Regions from separate parts of the Streptomyces sp. JLYT201 genome, predicted to be linked through region 3. Evidence: riboswitches for the same ligand, from Rfam matches in the RefSeq annotation. Region 3 holds a riboswitch; each other region holds the start of a gene.
The links. Region 3 has a riboswitch for cyclic di-AMP ahead of AC5WAM_RS21840 (M23 family metallopeptidase). Riboswitches for the same ligand answer to the same signal wherever they lie in the genome.
Positions count from the first base shown of each region.

Region 1: linked by a shared signal. The riboswitch ahead of AC5WAM_RS11490 (M23 family metallopeptidase) and the one ahead of AC5WAM_RS21840 (M23 family metallopeptidase) in region 3 are both predicted to bind cyclic di-AMP.
Region 2: linked by a shared signal. The riboswitch ahead of AC5WAM_RS16440 (C40 family peptidase) and the one ahead of AC5WAM_RS21840 (M23 family metallopeptidase) in region 3 are both predicted to bind cyclic di-AMP.

Region 1 covers NZ_CM182551.1:2,919,646-2,922,912, reverse strand. Annotated here, with positions in the region: gene AC5WAM_RS11500 (M16 family metallopeptidase) at 1-121, shown strand, start outside; gene AC5WAM_RS11495 (M16 family metallopeptidase) at 145-1,527, shown strand; cyclic di-AMP (ydaO/yuaA leader) riboswitch at 1,789-1,949, shown strand; gene AC5WAM_RS11490 (M23 family metallopeptidase) at 1,963-2,796, shown strand; gene AC5WAM_RS11485 (GntR family transcriptional regulator) at 3,085-3,267, shown strand, end outside.
Region 2 covers NZ_CM182551.1:4,081,320-4,084,586, forward strand. Annotated here, with positions in the region: gene pcrA (DNA helicase PcrA) at 1-1,320, opposite strand, end outside; cyclic di-AMP (ydaO/yuaA leader) riboswitch at 1,614-1,769, shown strand; gene AC5WAM_RS16440 (C40 family peptidase) at 1,778-3,070, shown strand; gene AC5WAM_RS16445 (hypothetical protein) at 3,163-3,267, opposite strand, start outside.
Region 3 covers NZ_CM182551.1:5,228,933-5,232,199, forward strand. Annotated here, with positions in the region: gene AC5WAM_RS21835 (PP2C family protein-serine/threonine phosphatase) at 1-986, shown strand, start outside; cyclic di-AMP (ydaO/yuaA leader) riboswitch at 1,218-1,386, shown strand; gene AC5WAM_RS21840 (M23 family metallopeptidase) at 1,399-2,541, shown strand; gene AC5WAM_RS21845 (aldo/keto reductase) at 2,789-3,267, shown strand, end outside.

The sequences.
Region 1 (3,267 bases), 2.3 Mb from region 3:
CGCGGTCCTGGTGTACGAGCCGGTGGCCGCCGCGGAGGACGCCGACGGCGCGGACGGCACGGCCGCCGAGACCCAGCAGGAAGCCGCCGAGACCCAGCAGGAAGAGGAGGCGGCGAAGTGAGCGAGGCTGAGACGTCTGTGAAGATGCAGTTCCACCCGCAGCCCCAGGCGGGCACGGCCAAGCCCTGGGCCTTCCCGGCCCCCGAGCGCGGCGCCCTGGCCAATGGCCTGACGGTGCTGCGCTGCCACCGCCCCGGCCAGCAGCTCGTCGCCGTCGAGGTCCACCTCGACGCGCCCCTGGACGCCGAGCCGCAGGGCCTGGACGGCGTGTCCACGATCATGGCGCGGGCGTTCTCCGAAGGCACCGACAAGCACTCCGCCGAGGAGTTCGCCGCCGAGCTGGACCGCTGCGGCGCCACGCTGGACGCGCACGCCGACCACCCCGGCGTCCGGCTCTCCCTCGAAGTGCCCGTCTCCCGCCTGGCGAAGGGCCTGGGCCTGCTGGCCGACGCGCTGCGCGCGCCCGCCTTCGAGGACGGCGAGATCGAGCGCCTCGTCCGCAACCGCCTGGACGAGATCCCGCACGAGACCGCCAACCCCGCGCGCCGCGCCGCCAAGGAGCTGGCCAAGCAGCTCTTCCCGGCCACCTCGCGCATGTCGCGCCCGCGCCAGGGCACCGAGGAGACGGTCACCGCCATCGACTCCGCGGCCGTACGCGCCTTCTACGAGAAGCACGTGCGCCCCGCCACGGCCACCGCCGTCGTGGTCGGCGACCTCACGGGCACGGACCTCGACGCCGTCCTCGCCGACACCCTCGGCGCCTGGACGGGCGGGTCGGCGGAGCCGCACGTGATGTCCCAGGTGACCGCCGACGACACCGGCCGCGTCGTCATCGTGGACCGCCCCGGCGCCGTCCAGACGCAGCTCCTCATCGGCCGCGTGGGCGCGGACCGGCACGACATCGTCTGGCCGGCGCAGGTCCTCGGGACGTACTGCCTGGGCGGCACCCTCACCTCGCGCCTGGACCGCGTCCTGCGCGAGGAGAAGGGGTACACGTACGGCGTGCGCGCCTTCAGCCAGGTGCTGCGCTCCGCGGCCCCGCGGTCCCCGGAGGGCGCCCCGGGCGTCGCCATGCTGGCCATCAGCGGCTCCGTGGACACGCCGAACACGGGCCCGGCGCTCGACGACCTGTGGAAGGTCCTGCGCACCCTCGCCGCCGAGGGCCTCACGGACGCCGAGCGCGACGTCGCCGTGCAGAACCTGGTGGGCGTGGCCCCGCTGAAGTACGAGACGGCCGCCGCCGTCGCCGCGACGCTCGCCGACCAGGTGGAGCAGGAACTGCCGGACGACTTCCAGGCGACCCTGTACCGGCAGTTGGCCGGGACGGGCACGGTGGAGGCCACCGCGGCCGTCGTGAGCGCGTTCCCGAGTGACCGTCTGGTGACGGTGCTCGTCGGTGACGCCGCACAGATCGAGGAGCCCGTCAGGGCCCTCGGCATCGGCGAAGTGACGGTTGTCACCGGCTGATTGCGGCACACACGCCGTGAAGCGGCCCCACCGGGCCGCAAGGGGCAAACCGGAATGAACGCCGCGTAACCCAAGGGACCCCGGAGGCGCAGGAAGCCTCCGGGGTCCCGGCATGCCGCCATATGTCCGAATTGACATGGAGGTTGGGTGTCTGCCGTGTGGCGTGCGCTACAAAAGGCGGGATCCGTTTGTCGATTGAAAGATGAGACGTTTAGCGTCAGTGCGGCTGTACGTCACGCAGTACGCCGCGCCCGCGGCACCGCACAGTCATCGCCGAGTCCCCGTACGGCGCGAGCCAGGGGAGCCGGGGACCCACACGTCCCTGGGGTGAATCGGTCCCCTTGCCGCGAGGCGAGGAGTCCGTAGGAGACCTTCCTGCTCCGAACCCGTCAGCTAACCCGGTAGGCGAGAAGGAAGGAAAGGACCAGCCGCTTCATGGCGCTCATCCGCCCGACCGGCAAGCACCGCCGTCCGAGCCGCATCACGCGCACCACCGCCAGCGCCGCGGGCGTCGCCGCCCTCACCACCACCGGTGTCATCTCGGGCCTGGCCGCTCCGGCCCTCGCCGCCGACGGCTCCGCGGACCACGCGAGCACCGGCCTCACGCAGGCCATCGCCATCAACGACACGCTGGCCGACGAGATCGACGCCCAGGCCGCCGCCCAGAAGCAGGCCGCCAACGACGCCGCCGCCCAGAAGAAGGCGGAAGAGGCGGCGCGGCAGAAGGCCGCCGAGCAGAAGCGCAAGGCCGAGGCCGCCGCGAAGGAGAAGGCCGAGAAGGAGGCCGAGGCCAAGGCGGCGAAGGAGGCCAAGGAGCGGGCCCGCGAGCGCGCCGCCCGTGACGCCGAGCGCAAGCGCCTGAACGCCTACGTGGCCCCGGTCGCCGGCTCCTACGTCTCCACCTCCTACAAGGCCGGCGGCGGCATGTGGTCCTCCGGCAGCCACACCGGCATCGACTTCCACGCCGCGTCCGGCACCTCGGTGCAGGCGGTCGGCGCGGGCACCGTCGTCGAGGCGGGCTGGGGCGGCGCCTACGGCAACAACGTCGTGATCAAGATGAACGACGGCACGTACACCCAGTACGGCCACATGTCGTCCCTCAGCGTCACCGTCGGCCAGGCCGTCACCCCCGGTCAGCAGATCGGCCTCTCCGGCTCCACCGGCAACTCCTCCGGGCCGCACCTGCACTTCGAGGCCCGCACCGGCGCCGAGTACGGCTCGGACATCGATCCGATCGCCTACCTGCGCTCCCACGGCGTGGCCGTCTGACGCATCGACGGCGCGAGCGCCCCGCGCCCGCGCACGTCCCGAAAGCCCCGGCTCACCGAGCCGGGGCTTTCGGCATCGGGGCACGGCTCGGGCCCTAAGCGTCCACGACCGGTAAGCGTGCCGCCGCGCACACCTTTGGCCAAAAGATATCCATGGATTCCGGTGCCCCATCGGAAAATGCGGCCATCTGCAATAGAGTCCGTCCTGGCAGCGTCCATGGAGTCGTCGCACCGGCGTCTTCAACGCGTCGCGCGACGCGTTTCGCGGGCATTAAAGCGGAGGTCCGTCATGCGCATTCCCGCGCACTCGGTCTGCACGGCCATCCGGGACGACATCGTCTCCGGTGTCTACGAACGCGGCACGCGGCTCACCGAAGAACTCCTCGCCCGCCGCTACGGCGTCTCGCGCGTCCCCGTGCGCGAGGCCCTGCGCACCCTGGAGGCCGAGGGCTTCGTCGTCACCCGCAGGCAC
Region 2 (3,267 bases), 1.1 Mb from region 3:
GATCTCTTCGAAGACACGCGACTGCGCGTTCGTCCGGTAGAAGATCGCCACGTCGCCGGCCTTCGCGTCGCCCGCGTCCGTGAGGCGGTCGATCTCGTCGGCGACGAACTGCGCCTCGTCGTGCTCGGTGTCGGCGACGTAGCCGGTGATGCCGGCGCCCGCGCCCGCGTTCGTCCACAGGTTCTTGGGGCGGCGGCTCTCGTTGCGCTCGATGACCGCGTTGGCGGCGCTGAGGATCGTCTGCGTGGAGCGGTAGTTCTGCTCCAGGAGGATCGTGGTGGCGTCCGCGTAGTCCTCCTCGAACTGGAGGATGTTGCGGATCGTGGCGCCGCGGAAGGCGTAGATGGACTGGTCGGCGTCACCGACCACGCACAGCTCGCCGGGCGCCTCGCCTTCCTCGCCCTCCGCCGGAGCGGGGCCGACCAGCTCGCGCACCAGCGCGTACTGCGCGTGGTTCGTGTCCTGGTACTCGTCGACCATGACGTGCCGGAAGCGGCGGCGGTAGTGCTCGGCGACGTCCGGGAAGGCGCGCAGGAGGTGCACCGTCGTCATGATCAGGTCGTCGAAGTCCAGGGCGTTGGCCTCGCGGAGGCGCGACTGGTACATCGCGTACGCCTGGGCGAGGGTCTTCTCGAAGCCGTCGGCGGCCTGGGCGGCGAAGTCCTCCTCGTCGATCAGCTCGTTCTTCAGGTTCGAGATCTTGGCGCTGAAGGACTTCGGCGGGAACTTCTTCGGATCCAGGTCCAGGTCCCGGCAGACCAGGGCCATCAGGCGCTTGGAGTCCGCGGCGTCGTAGATCGAGAACGAGGACGTGAAGCCCAGCTTCTTGTACTCGCGGCGCAGGATGCGCACGCACGCGCTGTGGAACGTCGACACCCACATCGCGCCCGCGCGCGGGCCGACGAGCTGCTCGACGCGCTCCTTCATCTCGCCCGCGGCCTTGTTCGTGAACGTGATCGCGAGGATCTGGCCGGGGTGCACCCCGCGCTCGGCGAGCAGGTACGCGATGCGGTGGGTCAGTACGCGGGTCTTGCCGGAGCCCGCGCCCGCGACGATGAGCAGGGGGGATCCCGCGTGCACGACGGCCGCGCGCTGATTCTCGTTCAGCCCGTCGAGGAGCGCCGCCGGGTCGAGGGCCGGACGGGGGGCGCCGTCCCGGTAGTACCCGTCCCGGGGTGCGGGCGCGTCGAACTTCCCGTCGAACAGGTCGTCCGGAATCGGCTCCGGAGCGCTGTCCTCGGGCGGCGGCGGGGGCTCCTCCTCAGCGCCCTGCGAGGGCTTGAGGTCCGCCAGGAAGCTGTCGTCAAAGAGGCTGCTCATCGCCTCCCGAGTCTAGGCGGCCCCACTGACAAACCACCCCGGGTTCCGGCCACCACCGCGGCCGCCCGGCGCCGTCCACGGGGTGCCACCGGACGGTCACGCCGGGCCACGCCGCAGGTGAGCCGCGTCGCGGCGGCGCCGGGGAGGGCACGGGGGTGCGGAAAGTCACGAAAACGTATCGGGCATATCGAACATCAATCTTCCCCCGCGCCACAGGAGTTGGCTAGCGTGCTCCGCGGGCCGCACGTCCCCCCAAACCGGCGAACCACGCCGGGCCGCGCGGCCTCCGCCGAGTCCGACGCGCGCCGATCCCGACGTGTCCGGAGCCGGGGACCCACCATGATCCTGGGGTGAATCCGTCCCGCTGCGCCTCGCACGGGCCGGTAGGGCAGCCCTTCCGAACCGCCCGAACCCGACAGCTAACCCGGTAGGCGGTCCACGGAAGGAGTCGCCTCCCTTGGCGTCGCACCGCAAGCCGCGCACCCGCTCCCCCCTGGCACGCAGCGCCCCCGCACTCGGCATCACGACGGCCGCGCTGACCTCCGTAGCGCTCTTGTCACAGAGCGCGAACGCGGCACCGTCCGCCCCCGCGAAGCCCACCAGGCCCGCCGAACCGAGTCTCGAAGAGGTGCAGAAGAAGGTCGACGACCTCTACCACCAGGCGGGCGTGGCCACCCAGAAGTACAACTCGGCCAAGGAACGCACCGACAAGCAGCGCAAGCACGTCGACAAGCTCCTGGACGACGTCGCCGAGCGCACGGACGACCTGAACGAGGCCCGTCGGCAGCTCGGCTCCTTCGCGGCCGCCCAGTACCGCACCGGCGCCGTCTCCGAGACCGCCGCCCTGATGCTCGCCGACGACCCGAAGGGCTTCTTCGACCAGAACCACCTCGCGGACCGGCTCACCCACCGCCAGAAGAAGGCCGTCGACGACTACCAGACCCAGCAGGTGGCGGCCACCAAGCAGCGCGCGAAGGCCGCGAAGAGCCTGAAGACGCTCAGTGACTCCCGTGACGAGCTGAAGGCGAGCAAGCGGACCGTCCAGAGCAAGCTCGGCGAGGCCCGCACCCTCCTGTCGAAGCTGACCGCCGAGGAGAAGGCGCGGCTCGCCGCGATCGAGAAGCGGAAGGAGGAGGCGGCTCGGCGCAAGGCCGCCGAGCTGGCGCGCGAGCAGGCGGAGGAGGAGCGCAAGCGGAAGGCCGAGGAGGCCCGGAAGGAGCGGGAGCAGGGCTCCGGCGGCGGCTCGGGGACGGGAGCCGGGTCGGGCGCCGACACCGGGTCCGGCACCGGCACCGGCACCGGCACCGGCTCGGGATCGGGCACGGGATCCGACTCTGATTCCGGTTCGGGTTCCGGTTCTGGTTCGGGTTCGGGTTCCGGGAACACGGACGGCGGGTACGCCGCGAAGGCCGAGAAGGTGATCGGCTTCGCCGAGAAGCAGATCGGCAAGCCCTACGTATGGGGCGCCACGGGCCCCGGCTCCTACGACTGCTCCGGGCTCACGCAGGCCGCGTGGAAGACCGCCGGAATCTCGCTGCCCCGCACCACCTGGGACCAGGTGAAGGTCGGCACGACGGTGTCCACGTCCAGCGCCAAACGCGGTGACCTGGTCTTCTTCTACGACGACATCAGCCACGTAGGGATCTACATAGGCAACGGCAAGATGATCCACGCCCCCAAGCCGGGCGCGAACGTACGCGTCGAGTCGATCTACTACATGCCGATCCACAGCGTGGTCCGGCCCGCCTGACCCGTCTCCGTAGGAGGGCGACACGTTTTCGGCCCTCTCCGTAGAGGTGTCGCTCTTCTACGGAGAGGGCCGAAAACGTGGGCAGCGGGCGGTTACGTCCACAGGACGGCGATGAAGATGTTCGCCGTCGTCAGCGCGCCGACCGCGCCGAACATCGCCTTGTCGACCTTCTCCTCGTCGCGCTTCAGGTACACGAG
Region 3 (3,267 bases):
TGTTCGCCGCCGCGCCCCTGATCGCGGCCCCGTTCTTCTCGCTCGGCACCACCGTGGCGACGGCCGCCGTGTCCTGCGCCGCCGTGCTCGCCCTGCGCATCGACAACCACTCGGGCGTGGACGTGGAGGTCGTCACCTCGTTCGTCACCATGCTGACCGTCGGTGCCCTCGCCGTCGTGATCAACCGCGTCGTCCGCCGCGGCGACGCCCGCCTCGCCTCCGCCCGCTCCATCGCCGAGGCCGCGCAGCGGGCCGTCCTGCCGCAGCCGGACCCGCGCATCGGCGGCCTGGACGTCGCCGCCCGGTACGAGGCCGCGCAGGCCGACGCCTTCATCGGCGGCGACCTGTACGCGGTGCAGGACACCCCGCACGGCGTCCGGCTGATCGTCGGCGACGTACGCGGCAAGGGCATGGGCGCGGTGGCCGCCGTCGCCGTCGTCATCGGCGCCTTCCGCGAGGCGGCCGAGCAGGAGGCCACCCTGGAAGCCGTGGCGCAGCGCCTGGAACGCGCCCTGGCGCGCGAGGGCACGCGGCGCGACGGGCTCGACGCCTTCGAAGGGTTCACCACGGCGGTCCTCGCGGAGATCCCGCACGGCGGCGGCAGCGTGCGCCTGGTCAACCGCGGCCACCCCGAGCCGCTGCTGCTGCGCGCCGACGGGCACCTGCGCGTGCTCTCGCCCGCCGAACCCGCGCTGCCGCTCGGCATGGGCGACCTCGGCGCCTGGCCCGACCGCGCGGACGAGACCGACTTCCCGCCCGGATCCACGCTGCTGCTCCACACCGACGGGCTCAGCGAGGCCCGGGACGCGCGGGGCGCCTTCTACGACCCCGCGGCCCGGCTCGGCGGCCGCGTCTTCTCGGGCGCGGACGCCCCCGACGCGCTCCTGTCCACGCTCGTCGCCGAGGTCCTGGACCACACCGGCGGCGGCGCCACCGACGACATGGCGCTCCTCGCCGTACGACGACCCGTCACGCCGCGTGACTGAACGGAGTCCCAGCGCACTGCAACTGACGACCCGTCATCCGCGAGTGAAGATCGATTTCGCTGCGCAGCGTCATGACGCGCGCTCAACTCGCCCTATTCCCAACCTTGATGTCCCGTTGTGTTTGTGGCGTAAGCGTTAACGATCAACTCGAACAGCTTGGAATACCGCCCCGCTGTCTATTAACGTTCGATAACGCAGCGCGGTCGTCCCAGCCGTCACACCCGGCGGCTCCGCGCGCACGCGCCTAATCCCGCAAGGGAGCCGGGGAACCACCATCTTGGGGTGAATCGGACGCCTCTCGCGCACGCGGACCCGTATCCGCCGTGCACGAGCAGCGGCCGTAGGAGACCTTCCTGCTCCGAACCCGTCAGCTAACCCGGTAGGCGAGAAGGAAGGAAAGGAGTGCGCCCCCGTGGCGTCCAACCGGCCTGCCCCAGAAGCGCTCTGCATACCCCACGGCGGTCTCATCGAGGGCGCCGACGGCGGCGAAGGACCCGGGGGACACACCGGGCACGCCGACCACGCCGAGGCCTCCGCGCCCGCCGGGTACGCCGGTTACGCCGCCCAGGAGCCCCCGGCCTCCTGGGAGGAGTGGAACCCCACCGCGGAGACCGTCCGCCCCGTGCGCGGCAAGCACCGCATCCACAAGAAGGGCGGCGGCGGCCTCGCCCGCAGCTCCACCGTCCTCGGCGTCGGCGTCATCGCCGCCGTCGGCGCGGGCGGCATCGCCACCGCGCAGGGCGGCAAGCCGCCCGTCTCCATCGCCCTGCCGGACCTCGCGTCCGTCGCGGACTCGCTGCCCGGCGTCGGCGCCCTGGTCGACGGCGACGACACCGCCGCACCGGCCACCGCCGCGGCCGCGGCGCCGCTCAGCTCCGCGGGCGTCACCGGCGCCGACGCCGAGCGGGGCACCACGGACGCGGGGGAGGCCCTGCGGGCCCGCATCCTCCAGCAGGCCGAGAACCAGCACCGCCAGGCGGACGACGCGCAGCGCAGGCAGGCCCAGGACGCGGCCGTGGCCAGGGCCGCCGCGACCGCCACGGCCCAGCAGGGCAAGGCGGCGGCCGAGGCCAAGGCGAAGGCCGCGGAGGAGAAGCGGAAGAAGGCGGAGGCGGCCCGCAAGAAGCGCGAGGCCGAGCGCCTCGCGAAGCTCGCCAAGAGCTTCACGCTCCCCGTCTCCTCGTACGTGCTGACCTCGCACTTCGGTGACTCCGGCTCCATGTGGTCCTCCGGCAGCCACACCGGCCTCGACTTCGCGGGAGCCAGCGGCACCCCCCTCAAGGCCGTCCACTCCGGCACCATCACGGAGGCCGGCTGGGCGCGCGCGTACGGCTACCGCACGGTCCTGAAGCTCGATGACGGCACCGAGATCTGGTACTGCCACCAGTCCTCGCTCTCCGTCAGCGTGGGCCAGAAGGTCAGCACCGGCGACGTCATCGGCCGCATGGGCGGCACGGGCAACGTCACCGGGGTCCACCTCCACCTGGAGGTCAGGACGGGCGGCGCGGCCATCGACCCGCTGTCCTGGCTGCGCGGCAAGGGCCTGACGCCCTGATCCCGCCCGCGGCCAGCTGACGGCTGAGCGCCGACCGCTTGGCCGCCGGCCGCTGACCGCGAAGGGCCCTCAGACTCCGGCGGCCCTGGCGACGACCCCCCGACGCCAGGGCCGCCGGTTCCCCGTTGCGCGGGCCTCCCCGGCCGGGTTGGGCCTCCCCGGCCGGGTTCCACATGCTGGAATCCATTGTCTGGAATCCGCCGTCCGCCGCCGGAATTCCCGACTTCGCAAGGGTGTTGGCGCCGGTATGACCACTCTTCGCCCTCTGGGATCGTCCGACCTCGAAGTCTTCCCGCTCGCCCTCGGCGGCAACGTCTTCGGCTGGACCGCTGACCAGGACCAGTCCTTCGCCGTCCTCGACGCCTACGCCGCCGCGGGCGGCAACTTCATAGACACCGCGGACGCCTACACGTTCTGGGTGCCCGGCAACAAGGGCGGCGAGTCCGAGACCGTCCTCGGGCGGTGGATGGCCGAGCGCGGCAACCGCGACGACGTCGTGGTCGCCACCAAGGTCGGCGCGCTGCCCGAGTACAAGGGCCTGTCCGCGAGCACCATCAAGGCCGCCGCCGAGGAGTCGCTGCGCCGCCTCGGCACCGACTACATCGACCTGTACTACACGCACTACGACGACCCGTCCGTGCCCGTCGAGGAGTTCATCACCGCCCTCGACGAACTGGTGCGGTCCGGCAAGGTGCGCGCGATCGCCGCGTCGAACATCACCGCCGA